DNA from 2 places in the Zooshikella ganghwensis genome. Region 2 is predicted to be linked to the other one. Evidence: predicted binding sites of a transcription regulator. Region 2 holds the regulator's gene; the other holds the start of a gene.
The links. Region 2 encodes sigma-54, which starts transcription at its own class of promoters, with help from an activator protein. Its sites were predicted from a motif close to TGGCACNNNNNTTGCTNT; they were not measured.
Positions count from the first base shown of each region.

Region 1: the regulator sigma-54 is predicted to act here: its motif matches at 3,858-3,875, upstream of KHS79_RS15700 (PEP-CTERM sorting domain-containing protein).

Region 1 is NZ_JAEVHG010000011.1:87,189-95,452, forward strand. Features, by position in the region: gene KHS79_RS15685 (hypothetical protein) at 102-914, shown strand; gene KHS79_RS15690 (hypothetical protein) at 1,504-2,532, shown strand; gene KHS79_RS15695 (substrate-binding periplasmic protein) at 2,923-3,567, opposite strand; gene KHS79_RS15700 (PEP-CTERM sorting domain-containing protein) at 3,919-4,566, shown strand; gene KHS79_RS15705 (calcium-binding protein) at 4,721-8,264, opposite strand, start outside.
Region 2 is NZ_JAEVHG010000002.1:416,361-424,624, reverse strand. Features, by position in the region: gene rapZ (RNase adapter RapZ) at 1-374, opposite strand, end outside; gene ptsN (PTS IIA-like nitrogen regulatory protein PtsN) at 557-1,078, opposite strand; gene hpf (ribosome hibernation-promoting factor, HPF/YfiA family) at 1,047-1,355, opposite strand; gene KHS79_RS05705 (RNA polymerase factor sigma-54) at 1,479-3,032, opposite strand; gene lptB (LPS export ABC transporter ATP-binding protein) at 3,222-3,947, opposite strand; gene lptA (lipopolysaccharide transport periplasmic protein LptA) at 3,952-4,467, opposite strand; gene lptC (LPS export ABC transporter periplasmic protein LptC) at 4,451-5,032, opposite strand; gene KHS79_RS05685 (KdsC family phosphatase) at 5,081-5,614, opposite strand; gene KHS79_RS05680 (KpsF/GutQ family sugar-phosphate isomerase) at 5,611-6,585, opposite strand; gene KHS79_RS05675 (calcium/sodium antiporter) at 6,705-7,682, opposite strand.

The DNA.
Region 1 (8,264 bases), on a different contig from region 2:
CGGCGTGTTCGAAGCAGATTTGACAGTCTTGGGACATTGTTGGCCTATGCTAATACTGACAGTGGATTATGTGGTGAGCACCAATGATCAGTCGACAGCGAATGGTGGCAGGAAAAACTTTTGAAGATAAATTAAATCGGATTTTGGTGTTATCCCCATTACCTATTATTACTAATAACCCTTGTATTGACGGTCAGGGAATTATAAAAGCAAAAAATGATATATATTTAGACGTGGGGCATAAAAGTGTGCGGGTAGGGGCTCAAAACTTAGCACTACTTTGTATTTTGGTTTATTTAATATTTGGAGGAGCATTATTACTAACTATTATATTTATCCCTGTGTCCAAGTCTGGGTATCAGTTTTTTTTAAATGCTTTCCTTATGGTTTTCTTTGGGATACATTTATTTTATTTATATAATATGTATGAAAGTTATTTACAGTTAAAAAAGCATAAATTTATACGCTTTAACCGCCAGCGTAGACAGGTCGCTTTACCGTTTGGTGAAAAAGGCCAGTTTATAATTATTCCTTGGGAGAAAATATACGCATGGGCTGGCACTACATTGATGTTATCAGACACGACTGCTATACCCTTATCCACATTAACTATTACGATGGCCAGCCCTACAGATGTGACTAATTTCAAAGGGCGTTATGAAGTAGCATGTGGAGCAGAGATTAACTGTATCATGCAGTGGGAGTGTATTCGTACATTTATGGAAGATGGTCCTGAAGCGTGTCCAGATCCAAGCAATCTAGACTCTTTAGAAGAGTATTTTGATAGTCGGCGTCGTTGGAAAGAGAATAAAATATTAGTCGGTTGGCAAATATATAAACAAAAGATTAGGGACTGGATGCACTATTCGTATTTTGCATACTGGCTCAATGATAAAATTCAAGAGAGACTTTAATACACTGAATTATCAGAAGAAATTAAACGATGGTCTGAATCTATCCCCGAAAGTCAGTGGCGTAAACCCTCACCAGAATTAGAGGAAGCCAATGCATTAGCTATGACTTATTATGAGCAGGGAGGAAAATTGGGTGATGAAAACATACCAGTGTATGACCCTAGAAAAAAGGTCAGGAGAGATCAGATAAAAGAATAAATGAATGCTGGGAAAGTATGTGATTAGTGTTAGTGCTGTTAGCCGTTAATGATTATTTGCTCCACACCCATCACAAGGTTATTCCCTGGCCTGCAATGGGTCCGGCGCTCCTGGCGCTTTTTTCACAAACAACCCTCAACGGCCTGATTACCATCGCGCAATCATTAAGCATGAAAACTTAAATCATTATTAGAAGCCTTTTTATGCAGATGATGAGTGTGAGCACACAGGTATTTGGACTGTTGAATTTTCGCAGAACCATCTGTCGCAGGGAAGCAGTAGTTGAGTCTCCAGGGAAGGATTGACGGCGTGTTCGAAGCAGATTTGACAGTCTAGGACATTGTTAGCCTATGCTAATAAGTACTGACAATGGGTTATGTGGTGAGCACCAATGATCAGCCGACAACGAATGATGGCAGGTAAAACCTTTGAAGATAAGTTAAACCGTATACTGGTTTTATCTCCGTTACCTATTATTACTAATAACTCTTGTATGGATGGACAAGGGATTATAAAAGCAAAGAATGATGTTTATTTAGATATTGGTCATAAAAGTGTGCGGGTGGGGGCTCAAAATTTAGCCTTACTTTGCAATTTGGTTTATTTAGTATTAGGGGGAGCACTGTTATTAACTGTTATATTTACCCCTCAACTCAGATCCGGCTATAATTTTTTTTTAAATGCTTTCCTTATGGTTTTTTTTGGATTGCATTTATTTTATCTTCATATTATAGCAAGAGGTTACTTTTCATTAAAAAAACAGCGTTTTATTCGCTTTAACCGCCAGCGTAGACAGGTCGCTTTACCGTTTGGTGAAAAAGGCCAGTTTATAATTATTCCTTGGGAAAAAATATACGCATGGGCTGGCACTACACTGATGTTATCAGATACGACTGCTATACCCTTATCCACATTAATCATTACGATGGCCAGCCCTACAGATGTAACTAATTTTAGAGGGCGCTATGAAGTCGCGTGTGGGGCTGAAATAAATTGCATTATGCAATGGGAGTGTATTCGTGCATTTATGGAAGAGGGGCCGGATGCTTGCCCTTCACCGAGTAAGCTTGATACTTTGGAAGAATATAAAGATAGTCGCCGCCGTTGGAAAGAAAATGGTATTTTAGTTGGTTGGCAAATATACAAACAAAAAATTTGGGACTGGATGCATTATTCATACTTTGCATACTGGTTGAGTGATTGGCATGAAAAAAGAATTCCAAAAGTCACACTATCAGATGAGATTATACGTTGGTCTGAACCTATACCCGAAAGTCAATGGCGTAAACCCTCACCAGAATTAGTGGAAGCCAATGCACTAGCTATGACTTATTATGAGCAGGGAGGAAAATTGGGTGATGAAAACATACCAGTGTATGACCCTAGAAAAAAGGTCAGGAGAGATCAGATAAAAGAATAAATGAATGCTGGGTAAGTATGTGATTAGTGTTAGTGCTGTTAGCCGTTAATGATTATTTGCTCCACACCCATCACAAGGTTATTCCCTGGCCTGCAATGGGTCCGGTGCTCCTGGCGCTTGTTTCACAAACAACCCTCAACGGCCTGATTACCATCATTATCATTAACTATAGACGTTTAAGTCACTACTAGAAACCTTTATGCATCTGTGAAGAAAATATTCGTGTAGAATGTATTGCTTTTTGAGTGGAATATACAAAAAATTAATCTTCTTTATCTTCGATTATATAATCCCCACGCTGAGATTCCCTTAAGTACTGATCAAACTTTCCACTTTCTTTCAACTTTAGTAAGCCTGAATTAAATAACTTTAACATTTTCTCATTCTTCTTTATTTTTTGTTAAATAAAAGTGATAATGAACCACTTCTTAGAGGTTTAGGGTGATAAGTGATAAGGTTAATCTCTTTTTCGGTAAAGTGCTTATTTAATAAAAAATAGCCTGGTTCTCGTTCTAGAGGAAATAGCTCAATTCTATGAAGAAATAGTTTTTTGAAATTTTGTAGGTCTGTTGGTACCCATTGCACATCTAACCAACCATCATTGAATGCTTTATGGAATTCATCTGAGTAAGTATACTCAAGGGTAGCGCCAATTTTTATGTCTTTTAAGTCGTTTATTGTATTCCAGTTAAAATCAAAATCAGTTAAATGAAAGAAAACATACTCATTATGTACTACTGGTATACTGTAATGAAAATGTTCTTCTCTTTCTTGTGAGTGATACCAAATCGCTGTTGCATCTACAATTCCTTTCTTGGCATTTTGATAAGCTCTTGACCAAGGATAAAAAATAATTTTTGTCTGTATACCTTCTAATGCAAATGCTTCATTAATCACTTTGATAACTACACCTGAGTGTAGTAGAGACTTAGATATATAGGGAGGCCACTCTCCAGTTGAAATGGTAATAGTATCATCAGCTAGGCTAACATTACAGACTAATAATAAAGTTAGCAGCCATATAAATAATGACATGCCTTTTCCATGTGACAGAAAAATATAATAATGTATATTATAGTGGTTCTAGCGAGAATAACCCATGAGAGAGTAAGTGTTTAAAAACATAACAGGCGTATGACGTATTTATTAAATGATATTGTTGAAGGTTTATTCAATGTTTTCCTCGTTGAGGTGTTTTTTTAAAGAATACTTATAAGTTTTAGTGTCGATTGGCTATACATTTTTATTTGTGGTTTTGAGTCAGGCTATTAAATATTGTGTGTTATTGCTTATAAAATAAGGGGTATTTTAAGAATATTATTGAGTGGCATAATTTTTGTAGTTAAAAGCTTTGTTATAATCGAAAGTTTTTGGGAGATATTACTTATGTCACTAAAAGGTTTATTTTCATTTAAGCTACTGCTTACGTCTGCGTTGTTATCTACAAGTTTAGTTTCTCATGCAGTTATCACTCAGGTAGGTTCAACTGCAGGAATGAGCCAAGGGCCTTATGCCTTAGAAGACTTTGAAGATGGTAGTTTTGTGCCTGGATTTACCGCAACAGCCTCATCAGGAGTCACTCTCGCTAGTGCTGCTGGTTTTGCGGGTGGAGTTACACCTTCAGGTACTCAAGGTCTGTCAACCAACACATTCCCTGATCCTATTATGATTAGCTTCGCTACACCAGCATCTTCTGTAGGGATGTTTTTTGGAAACGATGACACATGTTGTTCGAGTGGTTTTACTGCATTCCTTGATATCTTCGATGTAGGTGGATTGATTGGTACAATTGGCGTTGCTGCTAATATGAATGACTTTGCTGACCAGTTTATTGGCTTTGTTAGTGACCAGGCAGTAACTAGCGTAACTTTACGTTATGGTACTGGCTCTGATGTCGGTTTGTACCACTATATTGATGATTTGCAGTTCAATAGAGCAGGTACAACACCAGAACCTGATCCTATCCCTGAGCCAGGAACCTTGGGTTTATTTGGGCTATTAACAGGCTTTTTACTTAGAAGGAAAAAGCAGTAAATACATTCAAAATGAAAATTATATACCTTTAAAACTTTTATAAAGTGAAAATGTCAGTTGCTCGTTATCAATAAAGCAACTGACATTCACTTAAGGGCCACTCAAAAAAAAGCATTTTTAGAGGGCCTTTGATAGTTAATCTTTGAATACAGGGTTAGGCTGTATGCACCAAAGATGTTAATGCAGTATTTAGATGTGGTTCATTATAAGTAGAAGTTCCTCCATTTTCTTTTTCACTCATTTGACTGGCCATTTGAATAAGTAGATTAATATCGACGGAATGAGTGGTTTGGTCTTTATCAATGATATTCATCGTCAATTCAGATGAATTACTGGTTTGCTCTAAAATAAGTGCTTGATCAGAATCAGCTTTGTTTATAAGAGATAAATTGCCATCTTTGTATAAAACTTTAAAATCATTCCAATCGAGATTTTCCCATTGCACGGTGAGTGTAGTGTGTGATGACTGTTCTAAGTAAATGATACTGGAATATTGGTTTATATTAACAGTGTTGTTGCCTAAGCCAAGGTTGGCAATGATCACTCCTTCATGTTTACCTGTATACAGTATGTCATTCCCTTCTCCAGTCTTTACTTTAAACAGCGACATTAACGGGTGTGCTAGCTCAAACTGCTCTGTAGATGATTGATACGACTGTTGACCTAAATTGATGGTATAGTCACTATGGGATTGAGTTGTTAAATCCAGCTCTGAAAGTTGAAATTCATGGCTTTCATTAAATGTACCGTATAATACCCCTTGACCGGGTTGTGTTGTGGACTGGAAGGCAAAGGTTAGTTTTTTGCTAAGATTCTGTTGGTAGCGGTTCCCTAGAATAATTTGAGTACCTTGATAATTGAGATAGTAACGACTTTCGGGAGTACTGTAGCGGTGAGAAAAACCGTTAAAACCATTTTGGAAACTAATCGTGTCGCGTTGGTTATCTGTGTCATCACTGGTAATAACAACCATATTCTGGTTGGCGCCAATCATATAGGTATCATGACCATTACCGCCACTTAGTTGTGCCCCATCAGCACCAGATACAAGAATATCATTACCATCTTCACCAAAAAGTTGGTCAAAACCGGCACCACCATCAATCAAGTTATCAAGGCTATTACCTCGAAGTGTGTCGTCTTCTTTAGAGCCAATGACATTGGTAATGTTTGTAGAAAGCAGGTTAAATCGCTGTTGAATGTCGCCATTAAATAAGCGTGTGTAACCTTTTGCTAGGTTTACTTTGTAATGACCTTCATCTGCTGCACGAGTAACTAAGGTATCAAAAATTACCTGGCGATCACTCTGAACAGATGGAATATATAAATGGCCAGCTAAATCTCGGAACTGAATATGCTGGTATTGTTTACCTTTAAAGTAATTTGAAAGGGTAACCACATTAAGACGCGTTGGTGCATTTTCCTGATAATATTCTAAAACAGGCTTGAAGCTTTCCGAGGTTAATAGCTCCCAATGATCTTTTGTGGTTGTAAGCTCTTCTTTTATAGGCACAAGGGTAGCACTAGCAAGTGGAAGATCATCCATGAGTGGCAGTATATTATTGCCTGCTTGATGACTTGAAAACAGTTTTTTCGCTAAACGTAGAGCATTTAACCAACCTTGACTCACCGTGAGTTTAAGGTCGTCATTTTCTTTATAGCCGCTTAAGTCTCCAAAGTTCGTAATTAATTGATCCGTAGCCGTTGCTTTTGGCATATGTTGATAAGCATATAACTTTGCTTCTTCATCAGAAGCGTCAGGGTTTTCTGCAAGATACTCAAGTTTTACCCGATAAAAACGTTCTCCTGCTTCTACTTTATTGTCAATCGTGTCATGGTCTGTGTCTGTTGCCCAGTCATCAGCTGTAATCGTATAAGTGTCAGTACCTTCACCACCACTTAAATAGTCGCTGCCTTGACCTCCCACTAAGTGATCATCACCATATAAGCCGCTTATGATGTCGTCACCTTCTGAACCTTGTAAAAAATTACTGAAGCGATCGCCACTGATTTTGTCATTACCTTCTGAACCAATGACGTTTTCAATGTTTTCAACAAGAAAAAAATCTTCTCGGCCATCACGAATTTGCACGGTTGATTTATTGCCAAAGTGACTGTGAGGCTCAAGACTGATTTCTACGCCTTTTTTCTTACCTGTAAACGCATACATTGAGCGGAAAGAAATAGTATCAATACCTGCTCCACCATCCACAATGGCATAGTCAGTACTGGTAAAACGCTGTAGAGCATTCGGCGAACGAATTTCAAATGTATCTGCTTTATTACCCCCTTTATACCGCCGTTGAAATGCACTTCGATTGTGATCAATCAGGAAAATGTTTCGACGATTTAAGTCACCATTTGCCCAGTCAAATCCTTTGCCTAACTGAATAAGCGTGACACCGTTTTCCTCATCATAAGCATCTAGTTTCTTAACTTGAGCAGCTTTCGCTTCTTGTCGAAATACCCAGCCGGAATCGACTTCACCAGGATTATTTCGGTGATATTCTCTTAGTTCAGTTGGGGATAAGTTATAGTAGTCATAACCTTCACTAATATTGGTTAACTTACCGTAGGCGGTAAACACTTTTGGTGTGCTATAAACTAGCTTATCGACGCCTAGTTGAGCATACATTTCCAAGCGTTTTTGTTGCATTTCATTCCATTGACGTTCACCAATATTTGTTGCGGCTTTATTGGCTATATGCTCAGGAACAGGAAAACCAAAAAACACAGCAGCCCCCGCTAGGTCAAGGTCAGAACCTGTAATGCCTGCATCAGCAAGTTGTTGTCTGACTCGCACGGTGTTATAGATACTGGCGGCTATACCAATCGCTAAGCCAATAGCTGCCCCAATAGGACCAGCAGCGGCGGTAATTAACGAAGCAATACCTGTGGCAATTGAGACCACAACACCTGCCACAGCCAGTGAGCCATTAACGATATAATCAATACGTTCGTCAGTATTTGTCGTATTTGCCGCCGCACTAAAATTATCAACAGCTGACCAAATACCTAAACCTGCACCAGCGAAGTTAGTGATAGCGCCTAGCTTGGTTGCCACACTGGCAAGACGAGTTGATACTGCCTGCACTTTGGTGCTGTTAGCCAACACATCCAGTGTAATGTCAAGATTATCAGTAAGCGTGTCTGCTAATGATTGTACGGCATGGTAGGTGTCACCTTTAGCAAAAGCATCAACGGCTTGGTAAACATTACCAGGTAAGCGTATGACGCTCATAGCTGTATTTACGCCATTAATTTTACTGGCTAACCTATTGAGTTTTTGGTTAGGGACAGGTGTTGAGCCAAATAAACGATGCTGGCGATCATATAACTCAGAGACGCTGGCCAAAGAACGATTTAATTTTTCATCCAATGACGATAGCAGAGGCAGTTGATGATCTAACCAATTAATAGCTTCTGCCTGTTTACGTAATTTAATGACTTCTACTGAGTTTGAATTTTCAGGCAATAAATTAGGTGAAGCTGTGAGCCACTGATTCAGCCGTGCTAAAGCAGTATAACGTTGGTTACCATCTAATTGTTTCATCCAGCGTTGGGTTTGTTCTGGATTAAGTGAGAGTGAGCCTTCTAGTGTGGTAAGTGTAATTAAATCCTCAGTGGTTAAAGCGGTATTATTAAGTTTGGCACCTGCTAACCAAAGCTCTATCCGACTGATACGTTGTTCACCCATT
Region 2 (8,264 bases):
AAAACCTGTTGTTCAGCTTTAAGTGCTTCAGCCAATGAACAGTTATGGCTGCTTAAGGGATGTTTTCGCCGAGTCTCACTGAATCGCTTTAATAGCTCTTCATCATCAGCATCAAGATAAATAACTTCTGCATCAACTTGCTGCTGCTTAATTCGGTTAATTATTTCCGGAAAGCGTGATAGCTCTTGTCGTATATTTCGAGCATCAATACTTACAGCTACTCGGTCTAAATACGCCTTTTGCAGCTCTTTCGCTAAATCGGGAAGTAAAACCAGGGGTAAATTATCAATACAGAAAAAGCCTTGATCTTCAAGAACATGTAGTCCCGTACTTTTGCCTGAACCTGATCGACCGCTAATGATAACAAGTTTCATACGACTTTAATCTGTACCCTGGTAGTGAGTCGGCTTTAGTTAATTGCGCCATATTATTATTACACAGCAAGTATAGTGTACACCAAAATGACAGCTTCTTGTTGTAGCCAAGCTACAATGAAGTCCGTCATTTAGTGTAAATAAAGACGAAACGCTAAAATAAGTTGGTTGTGTGTGGCTTGTTAATTGGGAAGAGGAGCAATAGCAAGCTCAAAAAGCTCATGGTTGCTTTGAGCATTACGTAACCGGTTTCTGAAGCTGGCATTTTCAAATCGTTCGGCAACAAGTTGCAAAATCGCCAAATGCTCTGAGGTGGCTTCTTCAGGGACTACAAGTGCAAAAATTAGGTCAACAGGGTGATTATCCATAGCATCAAACTCAATAGGTTCACGCAGTTTTAGTAAGGCTGCCATGGGTTTATCACAGTTAGTTAATCGGCAGTGGGGCAGGGCAATACCTTTGCCAAATCCAGTGCTGCCCAATCGCTCTCGGGTAATAAGACTATCAAAAAGTTCGCTAGCACCTATGCCTGGCCGGAATCCGGCCAGGATATCTGCAATTTGCTCTAACGTTCTTTTTTTGCTGCCACCCTCAACATCACAAGCGGTGCACTCCGGGGCAAGAATCTGTTCGAGTTTCATTGCGTTTTTACAGTCTCCAGCAATCGCCAGTTTAACGGGCTCCTGCGCCCTGTAAACGGTCAAGGTTTTTCTCTTTGTGTTTTAGAAGTTGACGATCCAACCGATCGACAAGCATGTCAATCGCTGCATACATGTCCTCAGATTCCGCTTCAGCGCGAATATCTGCACCTCGTGTATGTAAAGTGGTCTCAGCTTTTTGTCGAAGTTTTTCGACACTTAAAGTGACTTGCACATTGGTAATGTTATCAAAGTGCCGCTCCAAACGCTCAAATTTATTGATGACATATTGGCGCAGCGGATCGGTAATATCAACGTGGTGACCACTAATGTTTATTTGCATGCATCGATCTCCTAGGTGATCCGATTTACAGTCTATCAGTAGAAACTGTGTACTACTACTGACTCCACACTCCCCTCCTTGAAAAGGGGCTAACTGGGGTGTTTGTCACCCTATAACGCTTTTTTACACCAACCGTTTTCGCTCGTTAGAAGGTGGAATAGAAAGTGATTCTCGGTACTTGGCGATAGTTCGTCTTGCCACTTTTATTCCTTGTTCTTCCAGAAGCTTGGCTATTTTACTATCTGATAAAGGTTTTCGTGCATTTTCCGCCGCAATCAATTTTTTTATGATGGCTCGGATTGCTGTTGATGAGCACTCTCCACCCGATGATGTACTAACATGGCTGGAGAAAAAATACTTCAGTTCGAATATACCACGAGGGGTGTGCATATATTTTTGAGTAGTTACTCTTGAAATGGTTGACTCATGCATACCAACCGCTTCAGCAATGTCATGAAGCACTAAAGGCTTCATGGCTTCTTCACCATACTCTAAAAAGCCTTTTTGATGCTCAACAATACAGCTGGCTACACGCATTAATGTTTCATTACGGCTCTGCAAGCTTTTAATGAACCAGCGGGCTTCCTGAAGGTGATTTTTAATGTAAGTATTATCAGAGCTACTATCTGCACGTTTGACTAATGAAGCGTAGCTGGCATTGATGCGAAGACGGGGAGTGGCATCCGTATTTAGCTCTACAGTCCAACGATCACTTCTTTTTTGGACAATAACGTCGGGAACAATATATTCAGAGTTCTCGTCTTGAATAACAGAGCCAGGCCGTGGATTTAAACTTTGTATTAGCAAAATCGCTTGCTTTAACTGCTCTTCTTTCAACTTTGCTTTTCGCATAAGTTGATTGTAGTCGTGATTGCCTAATAAATGGAGATACTTTTGGGTAATTAGCTTTGCTTCTTCCAGAAAAGGTGTGTCTGCACTGAGTTGCGTCAACTGAGTTAACAGGCACTCTTTTAAATCACGCGCGGCAACACCAACCGGGTCAAACTGCTTTAATAATCGGTGTACAACAACCACTTCGTCCAGGTCAATTTCTAACTCTGGATCAAAGCTTTCATGAATATCCTCAAGGCTACAGGTTAAATAGCCGCTTTCATCCACAGCATCAATGATTGCTATTGCAATAAGTCGGTCGTTATCACTTAAGGGGGTAAGGTTAAGCTGCCAATGTAAGTGCGACTGAATAGTTTCTGCTGTACTGTTTCTGGCGGTATAGTCAAAGTCTTCATCGGAGCCGGACGATGAGTTTCCAGTCGAAGGAGGTAATGAGTCATACACATCCTCCCAGGCAGTATCTACCGATAGTTCAGAAGGGATTTGCTCAGCCCATTGGTCTTCATAGAGTGAATCACTGCTTTCGTTTTCTTGATCTTGGGAAGAGGTGTTGGCTGTATCAGTGCTGTTGTCGTCACTACTGGAGTTTGAGGAAGCTTGTTGAGTAAGCTCATTCTGATGTTCATCAGAAGAGTCACTGGACTCGCTATTTGAGCCAGTATCAGAGGTATCTTCAATAAGTTCTAGCAAAGGGTTTGAGTCTAGGGCTTGCTGAATTTCTTGTTGCAAGTCAAGCGTAGACAACTGAAGTAGTTTAATGGCCTGTTGCAGCTGGGGGGTCATTGTCAGCTGTTGGCCCATTTTTAAAACTAGGGATGGCTTCATAGTTAGTTGATTTACCTACACTGCAACAAAGCAAATGCTAAAGTTTATCTATTAGTATGCCACTAACATTACCTGTCGTTGTGGTGAAATAATGCTGCCACATTAATTATTCAGTAAACAGTGAGTGATAATGATGAGTGGCCGCATCTCATACATTAACACATTATATGCGCGACCAGGCTACTTGTCTTAGATTTTGAATTGATGTCCAAGATAAACATCCTTGACTTTTTGGTTGGCCATTACATCACTCGCTGTACCTTGAGCGATTATTTGTCCTTCACTTACTATGTAGGCTAACTCACAAATATCAAGTGTTTCTCGAACATTGTGATCCGTAATCAGTACACCTATGCCTCTTTCTTTTAAGTGAGTGACTATCATTTTTATATCATTTACTGAGATGGGGTCAACCCCAGCAAAAGGTTCATCCAGTAGAATGAAAGAGGGTTCAGTCGCCAGTGCACGAGCAATTTCAACTCGTCGACGCTCACCACCTGATAAGCTCATACCCATACTATTTCTGAGGTGAGTGACATTAAACTCTTCAAGCAGATGGTTAAGTTTTTCTTCTCGTTGTTGACGATTTAAGTCTTTACGGGTTTCCAAAATACCCATTATATTTTCGCTGACGGTCAGCTTGCGGAAGATAGACGCTTCTTGTGGTAAATAACCAATTCCTGCACGTGCCCTGCCATGCATGGGTAGATGTGTAATATTGTGTTCATCTATTTGCACTTGACCATGATCTGATCGAACCAAGCCAACAATCATATAAAAAGTGGTTGTTTTTCCCGCACCATTTGGACCAAGTAGACCAACAATTTGACCACTTTCGATATGGAGTGAGACTTCTTTGACAACTTGACGACCTTTATAGCTTTTGGCCAGGTTTGTGGCTTGTAGAACGGGCATAGAGTTACTTCGTCTTTGTAGGTTGCAGGATCATCTCAACACGTTGCTTGCCGCCAGCTTTTGAAGAGTCGCCTTTAGCATTCACAGTTTGGGTTTTCATGTTATAGTCAATACGCTTGCCTGTGAACTTATTGCCTTCCTGAAATAATTTAGCATTAACAATAATTTCAACTTTTTCTTGAGGAATCATATAGTTGATTTGCTTGCCATAGGCGCGAATCAGTTCTTTGTTAGGTTCAGGCTTTTCTTCATAGTGTGCTGGGCTACCCAGAGCAATCACTTTGTTGATATTTCCCTGTTTGTCGGTATAAATGGTGACTTTGTGACCAGTAATTTTTATGGTGCCTTGAGTAATGACAACATTTCCCGTCAGTATACGCACACCATCTTTTTCGGCATTAGCACTATCAGACTTTGCGTGAATTGGTTTTTCTCTATCAGCAGGTAAAGCCCAGGCTGTTTGCTGGCTTATAAGGCTAAAAAGTAGTCCTAGTGTGAAAAGGTTAATCCTGCACTTCATATGTTCCCCTAACATTGGATAGCAACTCCACACGCTCCTCATCTAAATATGCATTCATGCCGACCGCGTTTACAACTGAGTTGTCAGTTTTAATGGTTACTGGACGTTTGGTTTTCGCTTGATTTTGTTCTGCGTAAACAGTCAGAAACTCTGTGGTTATAATCATGCCAGGATTTCCAGTTGTTTTCTGTTCCCTAATTACGACATTATCCCAGAGTTCCATCACATCTCCACCAGGAAGTATCCTTCCTTGCCGTGAGGTCGTATGCCAGTCGCTACTTTGTTTTCGCGTAATCAAAATATCAGGCTGATCAATCAGTGAAATATCATTATGAGGAAAGTGACTTACTTTCTCAGCAACAACAACGTAGTCTTGCTCACCTTTTGTTGTATATTGGGTAATAACAGGAGACTCCATAAAAACATCTGGAGAAACTGCAGTATTTTCTTTTTTATCACTTTTAGGTGCGGTTAAGTTAAATGCATCTGGCTGGTTTAAAAAAGTAAACAAGCCATACCCCAGTATGAGTAATAATGTCAGTGTAGTAATACGTTTTAAGCCCATGGTGAACAAAGCTCATAGCGTTAAGAAGTCAAAGACAGTTGCGTCATGTTAACAACATAAGTAAGGAGCTAGCTGGGCATCAAGCGTACCTTGGCTTGCCATTATAAACTCGCATACTTCTCTAGCAGCTCCAAGTCCACCAAGCTGTTGGGTGACACCAGCTGCATAGTGTTTTACCGTTGGATTTGCATTAGCAACGGCTAGGCCCAGACCAACATAACGGATTGCAGGGAGGTCGGGTAAGTCGTCTCCTAAATAGGCCACTTGTGCAGGTGTGAGTTCAAGCTGTTCAAGGATTTCTTTTAAAACGACCAGCTTGTCTTCACGCCCCTGATAAACAATATCGACACCAAGTGCAGCCATACGCTGGCTGACAACTTTGGATTTTCGGCCAGTGATAATAGCGATTTTGACCCCAGTTTGCTGCAAAAGTTTGAAGCCTAAACCATCCAGAGTATGAAATGTCTTAAATTCCTGGCCGTCTTCTGTAAAGTAAAGTCGACCATCAGTCAGTACCCCATCAACGTCACATACCAGCAAACGAACCGCAGCGGCTTTTGTGGCTAAATGCTGTAAGTTCATACTACACCTGCGCGTAAAAGGTCATGCATATTAAGTGCACCGATGGCTTTATGGTTGTCATCGACCACAATCAAACCATTAATTTTGTGCTTTTCCATAATGTTGAGCGCTTGTGCTGCGAGCATATCTGCTTGAGCGACTTTGCACTTTGCTGTCATTACACTGTCAATGGTGGCTTGCTGAATATCAACACTCTGGTCAAGTGCTCGGCGTAAGTCACCATCAGTAAATACTCCTTGCAGTAAACCATCAGCATCTACAATAGCGGTCATCCCCAAGCCTTGTTGAGTCATTTCCAGTAAGGCATCTCTTAGCGAAGTACCTGAGCGAACAGCAGGCAAGCGATCATCTTGATGCATAATATCTGCGACTTTTAACAGGAGTCTTCGACCTAGGCTACCGCCAGGATGCGAGAAGGCAAAGTCTTCTGCTGTGAATCCCTTGGTTTCAAGTAAGGCTATTGCTAATGCATCACCCATTACTAATGCGGCTGTGGTACTTGCTGTTGGTGCTAAGTCCAGAGGACAGGCTTCTCTTTTAATTGATACATCAAGGCTCACATCGGCAGCTTTGGCAAGGGTTGACTGAGGGTTTCCAGTCATGCTGATTAAAGAGGTACCGAGTCGTTTTAAAAGTGGCAGTAGGGTAACCACTTCTGCAGTGTTGCCTGAGTTAGACAGAGCAATAACAATATCATTTGAAGTAATCATGCCCATATCGCCATGACTGGCTTCTCCAGGGTGCACAAAAAAAGCTGGTGTGCCAGTGCTGGCAAGCGTTGCGGCAATCTTGTTACCAATATGCCCTGACTTACCCATTCCTACGACAACCACTCGGCCTTTACAGGCAAGAATAAGCTCACAGGCTGCAACAAAGTCAGCATTCACTGAAGCTGCCAATTGCTGCAGTGCCTCAATCTCAATGTCAAAGGTGCGTTTACCTGATGCTATAAGCTGATCTGCCTTGGTCATAATTTACCTATCTAAAGAGTGAATCAAAGGCGCATAACAGGGCTGCTTATTTAATATGTGTTGTGGGCAGTAATCACTAATAATGCTCATTAGAATTAGCTGGCGCGAATTATGACAGACTAAAGACTGTGAGTTAAGTAGAGAACAACGCAGTATCCCACATAACATGCAACCAGACAGGAGCCATTAACACGGCTTAGTGAAGACTGACGGATTTTACCCCAGAAAATCATACCAACCAGTAACCCCGTCAGTAACAACATGGTCAAGTAATCTCGTTGGAAAACCAGGCTACTGAAGTGGTCTGGATGTATCAGTGCAGGCATGGGTAATACGGCCAGTAAATTAAAGAGATTCGAGCCAACCACATTACCAATTGCAATGTCATGATGGTTTTTCTTGGCGCTGGCAATGGAGGCGGCAAGTTCTGGCAAGCTGGTGCCAATTGCAACAACTGTTAGCCCAATAATAAGTTCACTGACACCTAGCCATTGTGCAACTTCTGTGGCACCCCATACTAAAATTCGTGAACTGAAGAGGAGTAGGGCCAGTCCACAAATAAAAAGTACCGTAGCTTTTTTTTGAGAAATTTCTGGGATGGCTTCTTCTTCCTCAGTAATTAGAGGGTCTGTACCTTTTGAAGAGCTGCGCTGCCAGCGGTAAAAGAAGTAAAGTGTTGCTCCTAGTCCACATAGCAGTATGGTGCCATCCAGCAAGGTTAAGCCTGAGTCAAATAGACAAATACCAGCAAGCAAAGTTACTGCTAGTAATAGAGGGACTTCTTTGCGTAATAGTGAAGATTTTATGGGAAGCGGTGCTACCAGTGCAGTAATACCTAACACTAAGCCAATGTTGGCAATGTTGGAGCCTAGTGCATTCCCCGCAGCCAAGCCTGAGTGTCCATCTGTTGCTGCCATGATTGAGACTAAAATCTCAGGGGCTGATGTACCAAACGCAACAATGGTTAAACCAATCATCATGGTTGACATGCCTAGATTTCGTGCAGAAGCGGCTGCACCATCAACAAACATATCTGCACTCCAGATGAGTATGGCAAAACCAACCAAAACGGCGATAAAAGCTAATAGCAGAGACATAAATTCAACTCGTTTATATTCTCATGTAGTTGGGGCGCTATTAAAGGAAGTCTGTAAATGAAATGCAAGTAAAGAAAAAAGAATAAATATATGCTTTGTTGCGGGGGTGTAATGATACTAAGCCGTAAAGCTTGCTGGTAGTTTGCACTATTTATACTTTCACAATAATACGATGATGAAAATCATTACTCTGGTGGGATATGTTATACAGATCAGCGTTTTAGTAAGTAAGTGGTAATAATTTGCGACTTACTCCCCGCAGCCCCCTCTTCATTAACTGATAAGCTTGGCTTAGTTCTGTACGACAGGTGTTTGCTATACCCATCACAAATCATTTTTTTAGGTTTTTTGTCTTTAAAGCAACTGTGGTTACTATCGCTAGTCTTAACAGGTCAGATTAGCCCTACTAAAAAGGCTTTGAAATGGGTTTAATTATACCTTCTTTGTGAAGTATTTTGATGTTGATGGTAATGATATTTTCACAGGTGGTATTTCTATTTGCAAAACACTTATAAATAAAAAACTTTCAACTTTAAGTATTCATCTGCTGTAACCCTTGGCAAAGGGCATATTAGGGCAGCA